Regions from separate parts of the Desulfofarcimen acetoxidans DSM 771 genome, predicted to be linked through region 2. Evidence: riboswitches for the same ligand, from Rfam matches in the RefSeq annotation. Region 2 holds a riboswitch; each other region holds the start of a gene.
What was found. A riboswitch is a leader RNA that binds a small molecule or an ion and turns the genes downstream of it on or off. The one in region 2 is predicted to bind cyclic di-GMP.

Region 1 (6,942 bases), 600 kb from region 2:
GTAGTGCCTATCTTTAAGCGGCAGATTGCTCAGGGAGGGCCGGTTACTGTTACTCACCCGGAAATGAAGAGGTACTTTATGACTATACCCGAGGCTGTGCAGTTGGTGATTCAGGCAGGGGCTATGGCTCAGGGTGGGGAGATATTTGTGCTGGACATGGGTGAGCCGGTGAAGATTGTGGATTTAGCTAAATGTATTATTGATTTGTCGGGCGTGGATTGTGAAATTAAATTTACCGGGATTAGGCCGGGGGAGAAGCTGTTTGAGGAATTGCTGACGGCAGAAGAGGGTTCTTCTGCTACCCGGCATAGGAGGATATTTGTGGCTAATGCGGGGAGTGTGGATTTGGAGACATTGGAGTTGGAAGTTTTTCGTTTGAGAGAGTTGGGAGAGGATGTTGTGACCGGGGATGTTTTTAAAGCATTGACGGTTCTCCTGCCAAATATAAAGATATATCGAAAAGATATGGTTGGCTAGTGGATCTGATTTTTAAAATTTAGTAATTTTAATTTCAAATTTTTACCGGGGCATAAGCGGTCAACGATTGATTGAGGAGATAAATGTAAGGGTGATGCCATGGAGAACGTCGAACAGCTTTTTGGATCTGAAAAGTGTGTGTCACAATTCTAATAACATATATTTACATTTAGTGGCGGTCTACTTGGGAAATTACTAATTGAAATTATGCAAAAAGTTTACATATGGTTATTGTTTTCTGCATGAAATAGTAGTATAATTTATGCAGATTAAATGTGGATAAGGTAGGATGATTATTATCATGAGAAAGTTTGATTACCATGCAATAGATTCGGAGCTTTATAAGCCGGATATCGTTAATCTTCTTTCTGCTATCCACGAGTATAAAGGCAAACAAGAACTCTTTATAGAGGTGCAACCTGATATTTTAGAAGCGATGCTTAAGGTTGCCAAGATTCAAAGTACCGGTGCCTCAAACCGAATTGAAGGAATTTATACTTCTGAAGCCCGGTTACATGAGTTAGTTATTGAGGAAGCGGTACCGAGGAATCGAGATGAACAGGAAATAGCCGGATATCGTGAAGTATTAAATACTATACACGAAAACTATGAGTATATTCCTCCAACCCCCAATATTATTTTACAATTACATCGAGACTTATATACTTATAGTCCAGCATCTGTAGGTGGGCGCTACAAAAATACTGATAACGTTATTGAGGAAGTAGATAACGAAGGAAACCGCAGGACACGCTTTCAGCCTTTACCTGCCTACGCTACAGTTGATGCCATGGAAGCGCTTAGTAAGGAATTTTTAAAAGCCATTGACCGTAGTGATATAGACCCACTAATACTTATTGCAAAATTCATACTGGATTTTCTCTGCATTCACCCTTTTAATGATGGTAATGGACGCATGAGCAGATTGTTGACGCTTTTATTGCTTTACCAGCAAGGCTATATTGTTGGGAAGTATATCAGTATTGAAATGATTATTGAAAATACTAAGGAAAGTTATTATGAAGCGCTTGAGCTAAGTTCCAAAGGATGGCATGACGGGAAAAGTAACTATGCTCCCTTTGTCAAATATTATCTAGGTGTTATTCTAAGTGCGTATAAAGAATTCGCAAGCAGGGTAGAAACAATTCGTAATAAAGGGCTTACGAAGTCTGAGCGTATTCGCCATATTTTTTCAAATAAAGTAGGAAAAATCACAAAGGCAGAAATCGCCACCTTATGCCCGGATGTAAGTATTACAACAATTGAGAAGGCGCTTTCAGATTTGTTAAAAGAAGAATACATCATAAAAATCGGCGCTGGCCGCAGCACAGCCTATATTCGCAATCATGAATCACGAGAGTAAACAGCCTATTATCACCTCTGTGACCAATAACAAGAACTATTACCAGATAACCATTTTCATTAATCTCATATATGGCTCGGTAATTGAACCGCATTAAATACATGATTTAAATACTCTGACTTTATTTGGGAGCAAGTGATTCGTTTTGGTATGCTGTTTAGCAAAAGGCAGGCTTTATGAGGAGCACCTGCCTTAATTTTATTTGTTCTTAGTGATTTTTTTGATATTTTCGATTAATTGTTGATCTCTTGTTTTTCTTAATAGGTAATAAAGCTTTATTTTTTTAATTATTAGTTCAAAAATAACAGAAATTAAAATCGATAATAATATTTGCAACCATAAGGATAATTTATTTAAATAAGTTGTTATGATTATGATTCCTATAAATATTTCTAAAGCTATTCTTAATAATGAGATAAATTTAACAAAATTCATTTTAAGTTATTCTCCCAAGTAATCTTATTAATTCTCGTCATCTATATGTTTTTTAATTTCATATAATGCACCCTTAACTTTTTGAATAGTTTCATAATCATTGCCTGCTGCTGATAAATAATCGCCTATTCTGTCTATTAATACGTGTTGAGGTATATGTGTGGCAATACTTAAACGCACAAAATTTTCTATTGCGGCTTGATAATCCTCTTCCTGTAAACCACGAACAATTTTTTGCACATTAGTAATTCTTTCTTCCGTCCATTTAATACCACCAATTACTATGCCTGTAGTAACAACAGTACTAATAACCGAAGGTAATCCATAAGCGGCAATTGCTGATTTTAGAGCAATAAAAGCCTTACCGGCAATAGCACCATGTCCAACAAGAAATTTGCCCATTACAACTAAACCCTTGTATAGTAAGGATAATTCTATAAGAGGCATTTTCAATCACCTCCTCTCTCAAATTTATCTTTGGCATTCATAGTTTTCATAGTTATATAATTGTACATATTGAATATATATCCTTCTGTATGATTATAAAATTTTTCGACAATATTCGCTATTGTGTCTATTCATTGATATATTACTTGTCTGCTCAATTCCATAGCTGCAAACAGATACCGGATTTCCTGAACATGCAGGGCTGTTATAGATCTCCGTAAAAGATTAACAGCTATTTTTCTAAATAAATCAGACCCAATAATATAATAGGATGGAGCTGCGTAGGCAATTATCCACTTGTGCAACAAAAGGATTTCATAATTCTATGACCATTTACTGGCAGTCTATGGTATAATAATTACAAGGGGAGAGTAAAGACTTTAGGCTGTCGGCTATTGTACCGGCAGTATTATACAATAGCAAGAACAACTAAAACATAGATGATAAACCTTGGACTCGACTTAACTTTAATCATTAAGTTCAGATGTAAATATTGATGTGCAATTGAGCGAAAGCATAAAAAAATGCAATATTATAACTATATTGGTGGATGTTAATATTATAAATCTGTGGAGGTTGGAATTAATGGTTATGCACGTGGGTCATAAATCACCGGATACCGGTAAAATATACCTTATTACCGGAGCGGCAGGTTTTATCGGATTCTTCTTGTCCAAGAGACTGCTGGAGCAAGGCTGCCGGGTAATTGGTATTGACAATATAAATGATTACTATGATGTTAAGCTTAAGTACGCCCGTTTGGAACAGCTTAAACTCTTTGAGCAGTTTACCTTTGTTGAGGGTGACATTTCAGATAAGGATGTAATAACCGGGACCTTTCAGGAGTATAGGCCTAATATTGTGGTAAACCTGGCAGCTCAAGCCGGAGTGCGGTATTCCCTGGAGAATCCTGACGCATATATCCAGAGCAATATCATAGGTTTTTTTAACATTCTTGAAGCCTGCAGATATAGCCCGGTTGATCACCTGGTTTATGCATCATCAAGTTCTGTATATGGATCTAACAAAAAAGTACCGTTTGAAGAATCGGATTTCGTAGATCACCCGGTATCACTCTATGCAGCCACGAAAAAATCAAACGAATTGATGGCTCATACTTACAGTCACCTGTATAAAATACCGTCAACAGGACTGAGGTTTTTCACAGTTTACGGTCCGATGGGCCGCCCCGATATGGCATATTTCGGTTTCACGCAGAGGTACTTTGCGGGAGAGCCTATCAGAATATTCAACAATGGCGATTTTGAAAATGATCTTTACCGGGATTTTACTTACATTGATGATATCGTAGAGGGCATTGAGCGGCTTCTATGTAAAGCCCCTGATAAGACTGTCCCGCATAAAGTCTTTAATATTGGAAACAACAGTCCTGAAAAGCTGATGGTATTTATCGAAACGCTGGAGAAGTGCTTGAGCAAGTCTGCCGGGAGAGAGATAGTATTTAATAAAATATATGAGCCTATTAAGCCCGGTGACGTACCGGCAACATATGCGGATACCGGTTTGCTGCAGGAAGCCGTGGGATTTAAACCTGAGACTTCGATAGAAGAGGGGTTGCAAAGATTTGCTGATTGGTATGTTGAGTATTATAAGATGAAGTAGGTTATGGCAATGACCTGTAAAATATTAGATGTAAAGATTGGAAAGTCTCTGTTTTTATCCTGGTTATTGGTATTGGCATGGATGTCCTTCATATTTTATTTATCCTCGCAGCCGGCACCGGTATCCAATTCGCTCAGTAAAAAGGTGGCAAAAACTGTTATTGAAGGTGTCGATAAGGTTGAGGGACGAGATGCAAAAGCTTATAAATTAAATAAAGTAAATAATTTAACCCGTGACTATGCTCATGGAGGCGTATTTGGGGTATTGAGTATTCTTGCGCTCAGTGCGCTGCGCAAAAGCGGTTTCAAAAGCCGCGCTGCATATTTGACTGCCTTTTTAATTTGTGCATGCTACGCTTGTACGGATGAGTTTCATCAAATATTTGTTTCCGGCAGGGGAGCTGAATTTCAGGATTGGCTGAAGGATTGTTTGGGTACGATATTGGGCCTTGGCTTGTACTTTTTTGTTGCGGCATTTAATAAATGGTCATAATTTTGTGTGTATCCGTCAAGTTATCCTAATATCTCTCTATATTTAGACAGATGTGTTTACTTCTTGATGAATTTAAGTTAAAATAGTAAAAATAGCCTTAGAGGGCAAATCTGGCGAAAGCCAGAGACGCAAAGCCAAGGGTCTAAGTTGCATTAAGCGATAAGATAGCCTGGTTGCAAAAGACTATACCATAAATGGTAAGATCTCCTTAAGGCCTTTTGTTATTATTTCATCTCATTAAGGAGGTTTTTTATTTTGGCCTTTAGTTTTGTTCTGTCCAGGTTTATAAGAAAAAGTACTGCCGCAAATAATGATATTAGCAATATTTTAAGTTTAAAAGAACAATTAACTAAGGTTGGCTTTAATCCCAGTGAAGTTGATTACATGATTATGATAAACAGTAATGGTTGTGCTCTTATTGATCTCGATTCAAAAAGCATTAAAACAATTGAAGATCTTTTAAAAGAACAATTGCGCTTTTCTTGTAAATGCCTGGAGCTTGCCAGAGATTAGTGAAATTAATTAGTTAATCGAAATAGGCCAATCATCGAAAGTATGGTTGGCCTTTTCGTAATATGTATTATTAGCTTGTATAATTAATGTAAATTACAGAAATAGCCTTAAAAATAGAGGAATTTGTGGTGTTAATGTAGAAATATTATTCCATCTCAGGGATTAAAACATAAGTTTTTATGAGCCTGATAAAATTTTTTGGGGGGATGCATTTGGACGAACTGAGCTTGACCGTAACACGTCATCTTATAAACCAATGAATAGGTCTTTATCATCCTACTGTTAACTATAAGAAGTAAAGGGTGCCGGGTTTTATTTTTAGTTATGCGCAGCCCCAAAGCGGTTGTTGCTTATTAAACAAAAAGGGAGGTATTGTATTTGCAATCAAGTAAGAGAGTTTTTATTATTGCGCTTGCTGTATGCTTGTTGCTTGGAGTTGCAGGCTCCGTGATGGCCGGCGAGTTATCTGATATTAGCGGGCACTGGGCTAATAATCAAATTAACAGCTGGTTAAATCAGGGTCTGGTATTCGGATATCCGGACGGAACGTTTAAACCGGATAAAGAAATGTCCAGAGCCGAATTTGTCGCACTCGTGAATAGGTCTTTTAAAATTCAAAATTCAAATGAAACCAACAGTTTTACGGATGTAAAGACAGGCGATTGGTTCAGTAAGGATGTAGAGGCGGCCAGAGTTGCCGGTTATATCTCCGGCTATGAAGACAATACTTTTAGACCTGACCGGAATATCAGCCGCCAGGAAGTTGCCGTGATAGTAACCAGGCTGCTGAAACTTGATACAGCCGGTGATTTAACAGAGTTGGACAAGTTCGCTGACAGAAGCAGCATACCGTCCTGGTCGCAGGCCGGACTGAATGCGGCGGTTAAAAACGGCATTATTAACGGTTACCCTGATAAAACTGTTCAACCCTTTAAAGCTATAACCAGGGCGGAAGCTATAGTTTGCTTGAATGCAGCCATAGCTAAGGGTTCGACGACAGTTGAGAAATCCGGGATAGAAGGAAAAGTAACCTATAAGGGCAGTGCCGTAAAAGATGCGGCAGTTAAATTATTTGATAAAGACGGTTTTCAGGTAATAAAGCAAACCACAACTGACGCAAAAGGTTTGTATAAACTTGAGGTGGATCCCGGTGTTTACGATTTGACGGCTACTACAGACAAAACTGTGGGCTATGCCAGTGATGTTTCAGCTGCTGCTGATAAAATTACCGCTCAGGATCTTACTTTAGAAGACGGAGCTATAATAACCGGTAGACTAAATAATAAAAACAATAATGCTGCGGCAAATGTGGAAATAATGTTTACAACTAATCCAACCTTTGTTGCAACTACAAATTCAAGCGGCCAATATAAGCTGGTTGTATTGCCTGATCGCCAATATGCCGTTAGAGCCATGAATCCGAGTAACGGTGAAGTAGAAGTCATTGATGATAATGTGACTGTGGGCAGCGCGGGTCAGACGCAAACCATGAGTACAATGAGAGCTTCCTTTGCAACGACCTCCTCGGGTGGAGGCGGCGGCGGGGGTGGCGGCGGTTCTTCACAAGCCGTATTAACTACCGTAAATGATAT
Region 2 (6,942 bases):
AACGACGGTGTCACCATTGCCAGAGAGATTGAACTGCCGGATGTATTCGAAAACATGGGCGCTCAGCTGGTAAAAGAAGTTGCTACCAAAACCAACGATGTAGCAGGTGACGGTACCACAACCGCTACGGTACTGGCTCAAGCTATGGTTCGCGAAGGCTTAAGAAACGTTACTGCCGGTGCCAACCCGATGATTATCAAGCGTGGTATTGAGAAGGCTGTGGAAAAAGCAGTAGATGCTATTAAAAACAGCTCCAAGCCGATTGAAAGCAAAGGTGCTATTGCCCAGGTTGCTTCAATTTCTGCTAATGATGAAACTATCGGTAATTTAATTGCCGACGCCATGGAAAAAGTAGGAAAAGACGGTGTTATCACTGTTGAGGAATCCAAGGGTATCGGTACCACTTTAGATGTAGTGGAAGGTATGAATTTTGACCGCGGCTATATTTCTCCGTATATGATTACCGATACTGATAAAATGGAAGCAGATTTGGAGGAGCCCTACATACTGTTGACAGACAAGAAGATTTCCTCCATTCAGGAAATTCTGCCCATTTTGGAAAAAGTGGTTCAGTCCGGCAAAGCGCTTTTGATCATTGCAGAAGATTTGGAAGGCGAAGCTCTGGCTACTCTGGTTCTCAATAAACTGCGCGGAACCTTCACTTGTGTAGCAGTGAAAGCTCCTGGTTTCGGTGATCGCCGCAAAGCCATGATGCAGGATATAGCTATTCTAACCGGTGCTCAGGTGATTACTGAAGAACTCGGCTTAAAGCTGGATAAAGCTACTATTGATATGCTCGGCAGAGCTTCCAGAGTCAGAGTTAAGAAAGAAGAAACCATCATTGTCGGCGGTTCCGGCAGTGTGGATGAAATCAAACAGCGTGTTAACCAAATCAAGGCACAGATCGAAGAAAGCACTTCCGACTTTGACCGCGAGAAGCTCCAGGAGCGTTTGGCAAAGCTGGCCGGCGGCGTAGCCGTAATCCAAGTTGGTGCTGCCACTGAAGTTGAAATGAAAGAGAAGAAGCTGCGCATTGAGGATGCTCTTAATGCTACCAGGGCTGCCGTGGAAGAAGGTATCGTGTCCGGTGGCGGTGTTGCTTATGTAAGCATTATTCCTGATCTTGTAGATATGGAAGCAGCTAATTTAGACGAGAAATCCGGTATTGATATTGTTCGCCGCGCTCTGGAAGATCCCTTGCGCCAGATTGCCAACAATGCAGGTCTTGAAGGCTCAGTTGTGGTGGAAAAAGTTAAGGTTTCCGAAAACGGTGTAGGTTTCAACGCCTTGACAGGTGAATATGTCAATATGATCGATGCCGGTATTGTGGACCCGGCTAAAGTTACCCGCTCTGCCCTGCAGAACGCTGCCAGCATTGCTGCTATGATTCTGACCACTGAAACCCTGATAGCTGAGAAACCTGAAGAGGGTAAGGATGCTATGGCCGGCATGGGCGGCATGGGCGGTATGGGTGGCATGGGCGGCATGATGTAATAAGTGCCTTGAAGCCCTGTAGAATTAAGACTTTATAATATCCATGTTGCCCAAAAGGTAACGTTAGATTAGAGGCCTTTCATTAGTTCATTGAACTTTTGAGAGGTTTCTTTTTTACCGGCTTGGTATAATATAACTATAAAACCGAAGGCCCATCCCGCCTCCGCTTTTATTTGTCTTCCTCCTCAATTCTCTCCAGCCCAACGCTCTCCAGGATCTCATTTATCAATTCTTTAGTCAATACTTTCACCTCCTTCCGAGCAGTGACTTGACCATATTAACACTAACAAAGCTTATTGTCAATGAATTACTTGTCCTTATCTGACCAAAAGTAAAGCCCCAAGTTGTTATACAACAAGAGGCGATGTATATACTGATATTTACTATTTATAGAGTAACAAAACATCATCCCTCTTTCTCCCCCGCCGTATACCTGAGTGAGAATCCCAGCACAATCCAAAACAAAGGCATAATCAAAACTACCTCTATACTAAACAATCCCTGGATAATATAAGCCAGTATCATAGCCAAATACATTAACCCATATTTAGTTCTATATAAAGATAAGAAGAAAGACAAAAATGCCAGGTAGAAAAGAAGAGCAAAAACCCCCATTGTAATAGCTATTTCCAAAAATATGTTGTGCGCTTTGTCAATGGGATGCTGGTGCTTAGTTTTCAACCCGGCATAGCCCAAGTGATCCGGTCCAAGACCAAAAGCCCAATGAGCGGGCAATAACTTCAGCGTTTCTTTCCATATCATAACCCTGCCATTGCCGGCATTTTCCTCAAAACGCAGTGCGGCTGACGCCTCTCCGGCAATACTGCCGGCCCTGTTAAGAAACACGACACCCCCCTTGCTCAATGAACACAAGCAGAAAATAACAAAAAATGTTATCAATAAAAGGGCCGCTGGTTTCCTTATCTTGGGAAGGGGCAAAGCGTAAAGGAGGATAAATGTAAATGTAGTAAAAAATGCTATCCATGAACTCCTGGTCTGACATACTATAAGGCCGAGGTATATAAGGGCGCTGGAAATCAACCAGCGCAGCTTTTTTTTTCTCAGGTAGAAAAACATAGCTGCCGGCAGGATAAAAACCTGGTAACTGCCTAGAAAATCGGGATTTCCCAGAGTACTGTAACTGCGAATACCTTCCCGGTAGGGCTCATGAGGCACCGGGTTATAGCCTAAATACTGCAGCAGTGCAATAAATGATACCAGTACTGCGGTACAAACAGCATATTTTAATATTTGTTCAGCATGATTGCTGCGATAAGCAAGAATAAACAGCAGCAAACAAAACAGGTAAGTGGTATAACCAGTGTAGCGGTAAGGATTGCCGATCCAGGCAGTGACGGGTTCAGGGGCGAAAAGGGTAGAAAGCAAGCCAAAGAATATAAATAAACCCAGAGGAATAAAAGCAGGGTGTTTTAACTGTATCCGGTCATTGCTTAGAATAACTAAAGACATGATACCTAAAACAGCCAGCATAATATACCTGGGTGCGTAAAAGCAGTCCAGAAAATACTGGTTAATTGAAGGAAAAGAGGAACAAAGCTTGTAAGGGATGACTACCAGGGGATAGATAGCTGCCGTGAACCAAAGTATAAGGAAACTCATTTCCCGCCGAGTTTTTAACAGCTCCATTATCAGAATCTCCTTATTTTACAAGTTGAGATTGTGCTGCCAGATCGGCTGGTTTTGAGAACTGCCTGTTGTCAAAACATTTGGCATTGGATTATTCTATGCCGGACCAGCCTAAATTGTTAGCCTAAACAATAAAACATCAAAAAATAACAACCAATAGCAAAAATTCATATCTATAGCTATTAATCCGATATCCATATTAATAGTGTAGAAAGTATTATTACAATTATGTAACCAATTAATTATCGAGTTCATATTATAAATTATCCATAATATACCATATAAAGTTTTTATGGATGTGTTTTGAGTAGGAAGCAGGTCTGGTTTTTTAAATTATAGGATAAGGAGGGATATTATGTGCCACCACGAAGAAGAAAGGAAAGAAAAAGAGAGGAAAGAGAAAAAGAAAAGAAGGAAAGAAAAGAAAAGAAAGAAAGAAAGACTACAAAAGATTATTTTAATTTTGACTCTGGTGTTTATTCTGCTGCTAATTTGTTGTCTGATTTTAGCCTGTGGATGCCCACCGGATAAATGCATTCCCCCTAAGCCGGTAACTTGTTTCCAGAATCAATACCTTATCAATGATGTAGTTTCAAATTTTGAGTATGTTTTTGAATCAGCCTCAGAAAAACTTATTGCTTAGAACAAAGCTCTGAAAAAAAGCCAACACTTAATAATGATGCTTGCTTCTTCATATATAACAAAACGAGGCCTTTCATTAGTTCGTTGAATTTTTGAGAGGTCTCTTTTTACTTGCTTGGTCACGATATGACTATAAAACCGCAAGCCCATCCTGCCTCCGCTTTTGTTCGTCTTCCCCCTCAATTCTCTACGGCCCGAAGTTCACCATAATATTATTAATTAATTCTTTAGTAATATACAATAATGTTTGCAATAATTTTAGGGATAGCTTATTAAATATTCCAAAAGAGTTTATAGTACCAGGATGAGGCTGAATCCTTATTTTCCTCATCATTTTGGGATGCTTTCAGGTAAACCACTTCCGCTCCGATCAGCTTAGCGATTTGCTCAATTTCTATTTTTCTAATATGCTTAAAATTGATTCTTAAATCGGTTCCAACTGAACCTTCATAGATAAAACTTGGATTCTCTCCGTTTGATCTCAATTTGCTTTGTTCACGGACAAACAACATTGCTTTTTCCATTTCATCACCTGTTATATATTTTTAGTAATCAGATTATAAGAAAGGCGTGAGCTGTGAGCTCTCGCCTTTTAAAACAGACAAGACTGATTGTTTATATAAACCTAAATCCTGAATTTGATATACCCACAACATTGTTTGCAAGGGCTTGATTGGAACCTCTTTGCACATACGTTTTGCAAGCTGTAGCCATTGATAATCCTGCTGCTGTAGGTGCAATAGCATGGGCCATATTAGCGTCAATTTGAGGAGGTGCGACAGCTGCAACGTTATCAGTGGTGACAAGAATTTGGTTGGCTGCACACATATTTCCTGAGGCCCAATAGTGACAGTCAGCTACAGTACAACGAATATTCTGATTCATTTTATCATTCCTTTCGTGAGTTATATTGATATTTTCCTTGCTTAGTATCTCTCTGAATTCAGTAGATATACGTTTAACACATATTGATTGTGAGGGATTTATTGGCAAAATCGGAAGCAATTAACCATGATTAGTTTAATTTTCTAGGTTGATGGAAGGCCAACGCTTTAGTGATTTATCTTTGAAAAATATATATTTATGTGTAAAACAAGGATTTTGTGCTATAATGTCTAAAAAATAAAAAATAACTAATGGGCAAAACCATACGAAAGATGGTGACGCAAAACCTTGGATCTAAGGTCATAAAATATGGCTATGATTGCCAGGCTGCAAATACCTAAATTCTTTAGGAGGGGAAAGCAGCCCTCCTTTTTTATTTTGATTTATCGGTTAGTATAAATAATAACAAAAGGGGGTTGGAAAGTTATTCTGAGTTAGTTGGAGCATATCAGTTCTTAAAACTAAGCAGGGTTATTTTTGCATAATTTGCTTAAAAAATTAGGGGTGGATTAAAATGAAAAAAATTTCAACTAAAATTTGGGTAGGCTTTACATCTTTATTGGTACTGATGACAATCATGGTAGGTATCACTTACTATCAGTTGGGACAGTTGGTTGACCAATCTGAAGCTTTATCTCAGCATAGAATTCCGATGACAAATACTTCATACCAGCTGGCATTAAATTTTGCCCGTCAAGCAGCGGGTATTCGCGGTTATTTAGCAACCGGCAACGAAAAATTTATAGATGAGTATTCCCGGGCAAAAAAAGAATCAGATGAGGAAACCGCTTACATTGAAAAGAATCTTGCAAGTGATGAAAATAAACAGCTTTTTGCTCAAGTTAAGAGTGCTATAAATGATTTTGAACAATATCCTATGGCAATAATTTCAATGTATAAAGAACAGGGACAAAAAGCTGCTGCCTCATACATGACTGGCATTACCGCTCCGGCTAATGAAAGAGCTATTAATGAGATAAATAATTTTATAGTTATACAAAAACAAAAGATTCAACAAGAAGGAGATAATGTACAAAACAGAGCAATAAAAACGAGAACCTTTTCATTAGTAATACTTGTCTTTGGAGTAATATTAGGATTAACACTTGCTTTTTATATTACCAGGCCAATTACAATAGCTCTCAAGAAAATCAGTGATATTTCCTCTAAATATGCCGGGGGAGATTTTAGAGAAGCAATTGAGATTAAATCGACTGATGAATTGGGTCAACTGGCAGTTTCGCTAACTAAAATGCAGAAGAGCATTCAAGATATAATTCAAAAGTTGATAAATTCCTCCAAACAGATAAATGAGTCGGTTGCACAGATGGTTGCTCAAGCTCAGCAAACCTCTGCAGGGTCATCAGAAACAGCCGCTACAATGAGTGAAATTGCCGGCACGGTAGACAACATGTCACAAAATGCGCAGGATGTTTCTCATCGGGCCGGTATAGCTTCACAATATGCAGATAGAGGACATCAAGGCATTGAAATGGTGAATAATCAAATGAAGGAAATATCTACATCTACTATGCAGGTAGGCACTTCAATTAAAGATTTAAATACGGCAATAAGCAAAATAGGGCAATTTGTTGAAGTTATTACTAATATTGCAGATCAAACAAATTTACTGGCATTGAACGCTGCTATTGAAGCAGCAAGAGCAGGTGATGCGGGAAGAGGTTTTGCTGTTGTAGCCGAAGAGGTAAGAAAACTGGCTGAGCAATCAGCACAATCCACAAAAGAGATAGTACAGCTAATGAATGAAATTGAAGGGTATTCTATTCAGGCTGTGCAAGCCATAAAATTAGGGGATGAAAAAGTTGAACAGGGTAATGAGGTGGCAAACGAAGTGGGACAGAGTTTTAATGAAATAATAAAGGCAGTTCAGGAACTCAGTGAACAGGTGCAAACTATAGCGGCATCTACTGAACAGGTTTCCGCAGGTGTACAAAATGTTGCCGGGACAACAGAGGAACAAACAGCTGCTATGGAGGAAGTTTCTAACGCCGCCGGAAATTTAGACAAGTTAGCCGGTGATCTTAATTCGATAGTTGTTAATTTTAAAATATAAAATATGGCATGTTGGCTGCAATAACGATAAAATTACGTATGTAAAGATAGAACAGCCTTGCCGGGGCGTCTTATATTCATGATATCTTTCTTTTGATCTGTCTACGTTGACAGATCTTTTTCTTGCTTGACTTTGGAGAGGTTTTTCATATTTTGCTGCTGATAGCGGAACTTAAAATTGCGCAAGGCACATACAAAAAC
Region 3 (6,942 bases), 400 kb from region 2:
AGCCATGATATTGTCTTCATGGAAGATCTAAAGATCGAGAACATGGTCAAAAACCACTACCTAGCTAAAAGCATACATGATGCTTCATGGGGTACATTCAGAAACTTTGTTGAGTATAAATGTCACAGATATGGTAAAATATTTCTTCCTGTCCCTCCTCATGGCACTTCCCAGACATGTCTTTGTGGTGCCAATGTGCCAAAGGATTTGAGTGTCAGAGTGCACCGGTGTCCTGCTTGTGGAATGGTTATGCCCAGGGATTTGGTGTCAGCCATATTGATAGAACGTCGTGGCTTAGAAATGCTAGCGGCTTAGATATATAGTTGTAGGGCGGGGACCGCCCGAAGTCATGCCTGCTGGAGGCCGTGTAAGACCTATTGCTCTTTGTAACGGTAGGCCGTGGCTGATGAATCAGGAAACGCTCGTTGATGTTCCTTTGGAAGCCCCCGCTTCTTAGTGGAACGTAAGCGGGGGTAGTTCACTATGTTACCATAAAAATAATTTTACCAGTGAGAAGCTAGATTATGTAAAAGGATTTTTGCCTTGAGCACAGCGAAAGGAATGAAACTTAATATGGATTTTGCAGTATTCTTACAGGAAAATAAGTATATAGATTTTTCATCACCATTAATAACAGGAAAGGCAAAACAGCTTTTTAAGCATATAAATACGGATGCTGAAAAAGCAAAAATTGCATTTGAGTATGTAAGGGATGAAATTCCGCACTCATTTGATATAAAAGCAAAAATTATTACATCAAAAGCATCGGATGTTCTCAAGTATAAAACAGGAATTTGCCATGCCAAGGCTAACTTACTTGCAGCTTTGTTAAGAACACAGGGTATACCAACAGGAATGTGTTTTCAGCATATAACGCTTGCAGAAGATGATTCGCTCGGATATTGTGTTCATTGTTATAATGCAATATATGTGAATAGTTATTGGATAAAAGTTGATGCCAGAGGAAATACAAATGGGAAAAACGCACAGTTTTCTTTTAATAAACCATTACTTGCATTTACCAATCGGCAAAATTATGATGAATTTTTTTGGCCTGGGATATATGCAAGCCCTCACAAGGATACAATGGAAATGCTGGATAATGCTATTTGCTTACAAGATGTTATTGATAACATTCCTGACTATGTCAATGAAATGCCGGATATTGCCGAGTAATCGTGTTACATCATAATCCAGTTAATGACACTTCTTTAACATTAATTTGTATGAAAGAAATTCTTAACCACCCGAAATCATTTATTTTTATCTTAAGGGACAATATAACGAAATAGATATTATTAAGAAAAGTATTTAAGGTGATTGATAGAGTATATCCCCTTTTCACTATCGACACATGTGGAAACGGTAATAAGGATAGAAAACTAAAAGCCTAGTGTTTACGCGGCCTGTGTGGTATTTTGACATGTTCCAACAGGCAATAAAAGCTGATACCGTTGTAAAGGAGAACATGTTACTCTCGAATGAACATTGATAGTAAGGAATGTCTGTCATCGTATGAAATAAAGAAAAAGTTATGAGGGTGAGGAATTTAAGTTAAAAACGTGAAATATCAGAATGGAACGGTGAAAAACTATGTTGGAAATTAAAGGAAAATGTAATATGGCGAAGGTGTATACCGATGTTCTAGAAGAAGGTGCTGCTTCTCAGATTGAAACTCTTTGCAATCAGGAGTTTGTAAAAGAAAGCAAAATCCGGATTATGCCGGATGTACATGCCGGAGCCGGTTGTACTATTGGGACTACCATGACCATTGCGGATAAAGTGGTACCTAATTTAGTTGGGGTGGATATCGGTTGCGGCATGGAGACAATTTCGATAACTAATAAGCGACTGGAACTGCAAAAGTTAAATAAGTTGATTTATGAAAAAATACCGTCAGGATTTGAGGTTAGGAAGACACCGCATCGCTATAACGAGCAAATTGATTTAACACAGCTCCGTTGTCACAAGGAAGTAAAATTGGATAGAGCAGAAAAGAGTATTGGAACATTGGGTGGCGGCAATCATTTTATTGAAGTAAACAAGGATGAGGAGGGCAACCTGTATGTTGTGGTTCATTCGGGCAGCCGTCACTTAGGCCTTGAAGTGGCAAAATATTATCAAGAAGCTGGTTATAAGCAGTTAAACCGTAATGACAAATCCGACATTGAGGCACTTATTGCCCGCTATAAATCGGAAGGACGTGATAAAGAAATCCAGAACGCTTTAAAGGAATTCAAGAATCAAGTATTGACAGATATTCCGTTTCCTCTTGCTTATGTAACCGGCAGTCTATTCGAGGACTATATACATGATATGAATATCGCCCAGCAGTTTGCAGAACTGAACCGCAAAGCGATGATTACAGAGATCGTAAAAGGCATGAAATTGGACGTAGTGGAGCAGTTCACTACAACTCATAACTACATTGATACCGATACGATGATCTTACGGAAAGGAGCGGTATCTGCAAAGAAAGGGGAGAGGCTTTTAATTCCGATCAATATGAGGGATGGCAGTCTTATTTGTATTGGCAAAGGCAATGAGGACTGGAACTGCTCTGCTCCCCATGGCGCAGGAAGGCTCATGAGCAGGACCAAGGCAAAACAAAGTTTTACTGTTTCGGAATTTAAAAAACAGATGAAGGATGTCTATACTACATCTGTCAATAAAGAAACCTTGGATGAGTGTCCTATGGCCTATAAGAATATGGATGACATCGTAAACAATATCGGGCCGACGGCAGATATTGTGAAAGTTATTAAACCGATTTATAACTTTAAGGCGGGGGAATAGGATTAATCGGAAGGCATTATCTGAATAATAGTATTGTTTATATTAATGGCAAACCGTTAAAAGAACCTTATATATCTGAATTACCTATTAATAAATTTGAATCATATAAAATACCGGCTAATAATATTTTTTTAATGGGTGATAATGGAAATAATGGTTATGATAGTAGATATTGGGGAGCGCTCTCTATTAATAGTATTATAGGTAAAGCAGAGTTTATATATTATTCATTTGATGAAATAAAAATATTAGAGTAAATATTTAAGATATATAGTTATTACCTTCTTTTTCTCGGGGACTGAGCAAGCGAGGCATCACGAGCTATTCGCAGTATGACCACTTATCGTCGAAGGCGACCCATTTAATCAGCAGGTGAGGAATACTATTCACCTCATGTTATTGAGTGCGGTACTGGCCGTTGTAAATCCCTGTATGACTACAGACGGTCTGTTACGAAAGGATATAGATTAAAATCTATATCCTTTCGTTATGCCGCTGTAAACATCAAGACTTGTGTGATGGGGCCGCTATTGTCGTTGAAGATCGCTGGTAGCTGTACCACTATAACTTAGACGTGGTGCACGACTGGCTGGGAATGTTGAAAATAATGGCACACCGAACATTCAGCAGGCTTTAACTCACACACAGCCTGGGGAGGATGATTTGCAGAGGGCTGTAGATGAGTTAAGTCGGCAATAAGAAAACAGCAGCGATATAAATTTGTTATTTTTTGAAGTTAATAATTAAGAAATATATTATTATGTAATATAACGCAAAATAAATGTCGGTATTCTACAATTATACCGGATTTTAATATTTTTATCTTGTAGATATGTCAAAGTAATTGTAAAATATCTATTAATTATTGTAAGAAGATTTTCACTATTGTTGATGAAATATTTAATAAAAGTTAATTAAATTAAGTAAACATAATAAGAGAGGATATAGCATTATGTTTTTAAATTTCTCAAAACCTAAGTCTACTACAGATAGCCTAACTAAGAGAGATAATTCTGATTTTATTACCGCATTAGCTGCTTTTTCCTTAGCTCATACTGAATTAATATCTTTTCAAGCTATGCTAAAGATACAGGAGATAACAATAAAAGCATCGGAATTGTCTGCTACCAGTCAGCAAATGACTGGTATGACTGAAGAGGTTTCTTCCTCCGTTCAGCATATTAATGCTACTATGGAGCAGGTAAAAGCTGGGTCAGAAGAAGGTGTCAGTAAGATTAATATTTTGTCTCAATTTGGCGATAAAACAGGAGATGTCATATTAGAAATGGTTAGCAATGTGGAGGAACTAGGAAAACAGGTAAAACAAATAGACCATATAAGTCAGAATGTAGCTTATATAGCGGATCAAACTAATTTACTGGCTCTAAATGCCGCTATTGAAGCGGCTAGAGCAGGCGAGGCAGGCAGGGGTTTTAATGTTGTGGCAGAAGAAGTACGAAAACTGGCTGCACAAACCAAGGATGCCGTCGGTAATGTAAAAAAAATATCCGAACAAATGAATTTAAAATCGTCTATAACAAATGACAACATATTAAATGTGAAGAACACTTTTGAACAGTATCTGGATGAGTCAAACAACGTTGGTGGTATATTTCAGGAGGGTACAATCCAAATTGAAGAATGTGCCAGTATGATTGCCAATATATCAGGTGCTACAGAGGAACAAAATGCCATTGCTACAAATTTATCAGATTTATCCGAAGCTCTTGCAGAAACAAGTGAGTATATCGGCAATCTTTTGAGAAATGAAGCAGATAACCTGTGCGAAATAATAAATCCGAGTCTAGTATTATCCGGTAGTAAATCGGTTATAAGTATCCTGGCTGCCAGACTAATAGATCATGCCAATTTCCTTAAGAAGACTATAGCAGATGCAGGTAAAAAAGTGAAAGTTACTGGTTACAAGGAATGTGCCTTTGGCAAATGGTATGAGGAAAACAGGGACAAATACAGTTCTATAAAGGCTTATGTAGAAGTGGATTTGCCCCATAGAAGAGTACACGAGGCAGCTGAAAATTTATCAATGGATTGTAATTCAAAAAATATTGAAAAATTGATGCTTGCCTCTTCAGATATGTTAAAAGCTTTTATTAATCTTCAAGATAATCTTAAAACAAAGAATTAAAACCTTAAAAAGGACTAACTATCAGATTAGGATGGTTAATATCATTATTCATAAATAGAGGTAATATATTTCTAATAAAAATAAATATTATTGGGTTACATTTATTGTGTAACCTTTTTTTGTTTCCCTAGCTAACAGGCATAATGTCGCTCTTGATTTTGATACCGGGCCAAGTGAAACTACCATCCATATGATATTTATAGTGATAATAAGTACAAAAAAGAGGGATAGATTATTCTACCCCTCCTGGACTCTCGACACATGCGATATGCTTGACTTAGCAAATGCACAGTTAGTTAAGCAGCCAAAGACGAAGCGTTTAAGAATAAGCACTTTAACTTGGAATTATATATAAACTATTGTTAGCTAAGTAATTTTTTAGCCCTATCATATTGATTTGGAAATAAATCCGCAGGAACCATATCCATACCTTTTTCCTTAAGGACCATGTATCTGGCACACTTACTACAATCTGTCATGCAATATTTCTTCTTGTACAATTCTGCTGTTGAGGGCATACTTGCCATTTTATCATTAAAAAATGGACATGTTTTTAAGCGTGGACATTCAGACATTTTTTTAACCATCCTCCTTTGATGTCCTTATTTTAAAATAACCCTAAAATAACTAACTGTGCTTTACTAAGTAATTACTACATTTTTAACTTTATAATCCACGAAGATGAGTTTTTAATCAATAATTTGATAATTGTTCAAATTTTATTATGTTTTTTTAAAAACAGTACTTTAAAAAATAAAAACCGACCTTTTTTCTTCAAGGTCGGTTGCATCACTAACTCAATCAACTCTAAGATGCCCAGATAAAGAGTTGATGTCATAGTTCCCAAGAAACTCATTAATTTTATATTTATAATCGCAAGGGATTATAATACTTTCATGTTAATTTACTGTATAGAAGCATTATAGTTTGGTAATCCGGGATGGTTAATTGCAGCACTTCATTTTTAGGTACTACATTCCATGTGTTAAATATTCTCTATAAAACGGCGTATTCCTGCAAAAGTAGAATATAAGTGGGCAATTAAACAGCGTTTTATAGAACTAGTGTAAAACTGTAATTTGGGGATTTTAGGTGATGAAATACTGCGAAAAAAATATAAATTCAAGGTGTGGCCGGAAATCTGCGGGCTGTACGGAACTCATCAAGATTTGGAGTGTCCGAATAACCCAGGAGCGTTCGCCCGGTAGGGCGACAAGTATATACACAAACACTTCCTCTACTGTATAATTGGATCGTGGAAAGAAAAACAAACCATTGCGTTTACAATATTAACTATCATATCGAGTTTTGAGCAAAACACCAATACCGTTTGCATTGGCAATACGGGATTCTTATTACAGGGTGATGCAGATGAGTGATAAAGTCAGAGAAAAAGTAGTTTATGCCAGGTATTTGGTAAAGTCTTATGATGGTTTTGAAGCAGTGAAGGGTGTCAATATGGAAGTATACCGAGGCAATTGCTTGGGTCTGCTGGGTCCTAACGGTGCAGGGAAAACATCTATAGTAAAAATGATTTGCGGTTTTTCCCCGGTTACTTCAGGCAAACTCGAAGTATTTGGGGAAAATATTATGTCAAGAGGCAGGAGCATTAAGGGGAGAATCGGTGTGGTGCCGCAGGAAGATAACCTGGATCAGGAGCTGACTGTGCGCCAAAATCTGATTGTTTATGCCAGTTATTTTAGGATGAAAAAGGCACTGGCACTCAAGCGCTCAGACGAGATACTGGAGTTTATGGATTTAACTGAAAAATCCCGTGAGGTCGTAGATAACCTTTCCGGAGGTTTAAAGCGGCGTTTGACTATAGGGAGGGCGCTGATCAACAATCCGGAGCTATTAATTCTGGATGAACCAACTACTGGATTAGATCCTTATGCCCGTCACCTGGTTTGGCAGCGCTTAAGAAAACTAAAGGAAGCCGGTACAACCATACTTTTGACGACACACTATTTAGAAGAGGCTGAGCAGCTTTGTGACATGCT

Region 1: linked by a shared signal. The riboswitch ahead of DTOX_RS19335 (hypothetical protein) and the one ahead of DTOX_RS16320 (methyl-accepting chemotaxis protein) in region 2 are both predicted to bind cyclic di-GMP.
Region 3: linked by a shared signal. The riboswitch ahead of DTOX_RS18430 (hypothetical protein) and the one ahead of DTOX_RS16320 (methyl-accepting chemotaxis protein) in region 2 are both predicted to bind cyclic di-GMP.

The regions. Positions count from the first base shown of each region.
Region 1 is NC_013216.1:4,173,318-4,180,259, reverse strand. Features, by position in the region: gene DTOX_RS19365 (polysaccharide biosynthesis protein) at 1-477, shown strand, start outside; gene DTOX_RS19360 (Fic family protein) at 779-1,840, shown strand; gene DTOX_RS19355 (hypothetical protein) at 2,039-2,275, opposite strand; gene DTOX_RS19350 (hypothetical protein) at 2,303-2,722, opposite strand; gene DTOX_RS19345 (SDR family NAD(P)-dependent oxidoreductase) at 3,308-4,345, shown strand; gene DTOX_RS19340 (VanZ family protein) at 4,349-4,837, shown strand; cyclic di-GMP riboswitch class I at 4,931-5,018, shown strand; gene DTOX_RS19335 (hypothetical protein) at 5,093-5,350, shown strand; gene DTOX_RS21755 (S-layer homology domain-containing protein) at 5,729-6,942, shown strand, end outside.
Region 2 is NC_013216.1:3,573,632-3,580,573, reverse strand. Features, by position in the region: gene groL (chaperonin GroEL) at 1-1,494, shown strand, start outside; gene DTOX_RS16340 (O-antigen ligase family protein) at 1,900-3,141, opposite strand; gene DTOX_RS23160 (hypothetical protein) at 3,499-3,672, shown strand; gene DTOX_RS16330 (hypothetical protein) at 4,056-4,307, opposite strand; gene DTOX_RS16325 (DUF1540 domain-containing protein) at 4,399-4,668, opposite strand; cyclic di-GMP riboswitch class I at 4,913-5,003, shown strand; gene DTOX_RS16320 (methyl-accepting chemotaxis protein) at 5,183-6,742, shown strand.
Region 3 is NC_013216.1:3,972,204-3,979,145, reverse strand. Features, by position in the region: gene DTOX_RS18450 (RNA-guided endonuclease InsQ/TnpB family protein) at 1-315, shown strand, start outside; gene DTOX_RS18445 (transglutaminase-like domain-containing protein) at 544-1,176, shown strand; gene DTOX_RS18440 (RtcB family protein) at 1,594-2,796, shown strand; gene lepB (signal peptidase I) at 2,793-3,053, shown strand; gene DTOX_RS18435 (methyl-accepting chemotaxis protein) at 3,749-4,942, shown strand; gene DTOX_RS18430 (hypothetical protein) at 5,305-5,529, opposite strand; cyclic di-GMP riboswitch class II at 5,712-5,796, opposite strand; gene DTOX_RS18425 (ABC transporter ATP-binding protein) at 6,314-6,942, shown strand, end outside.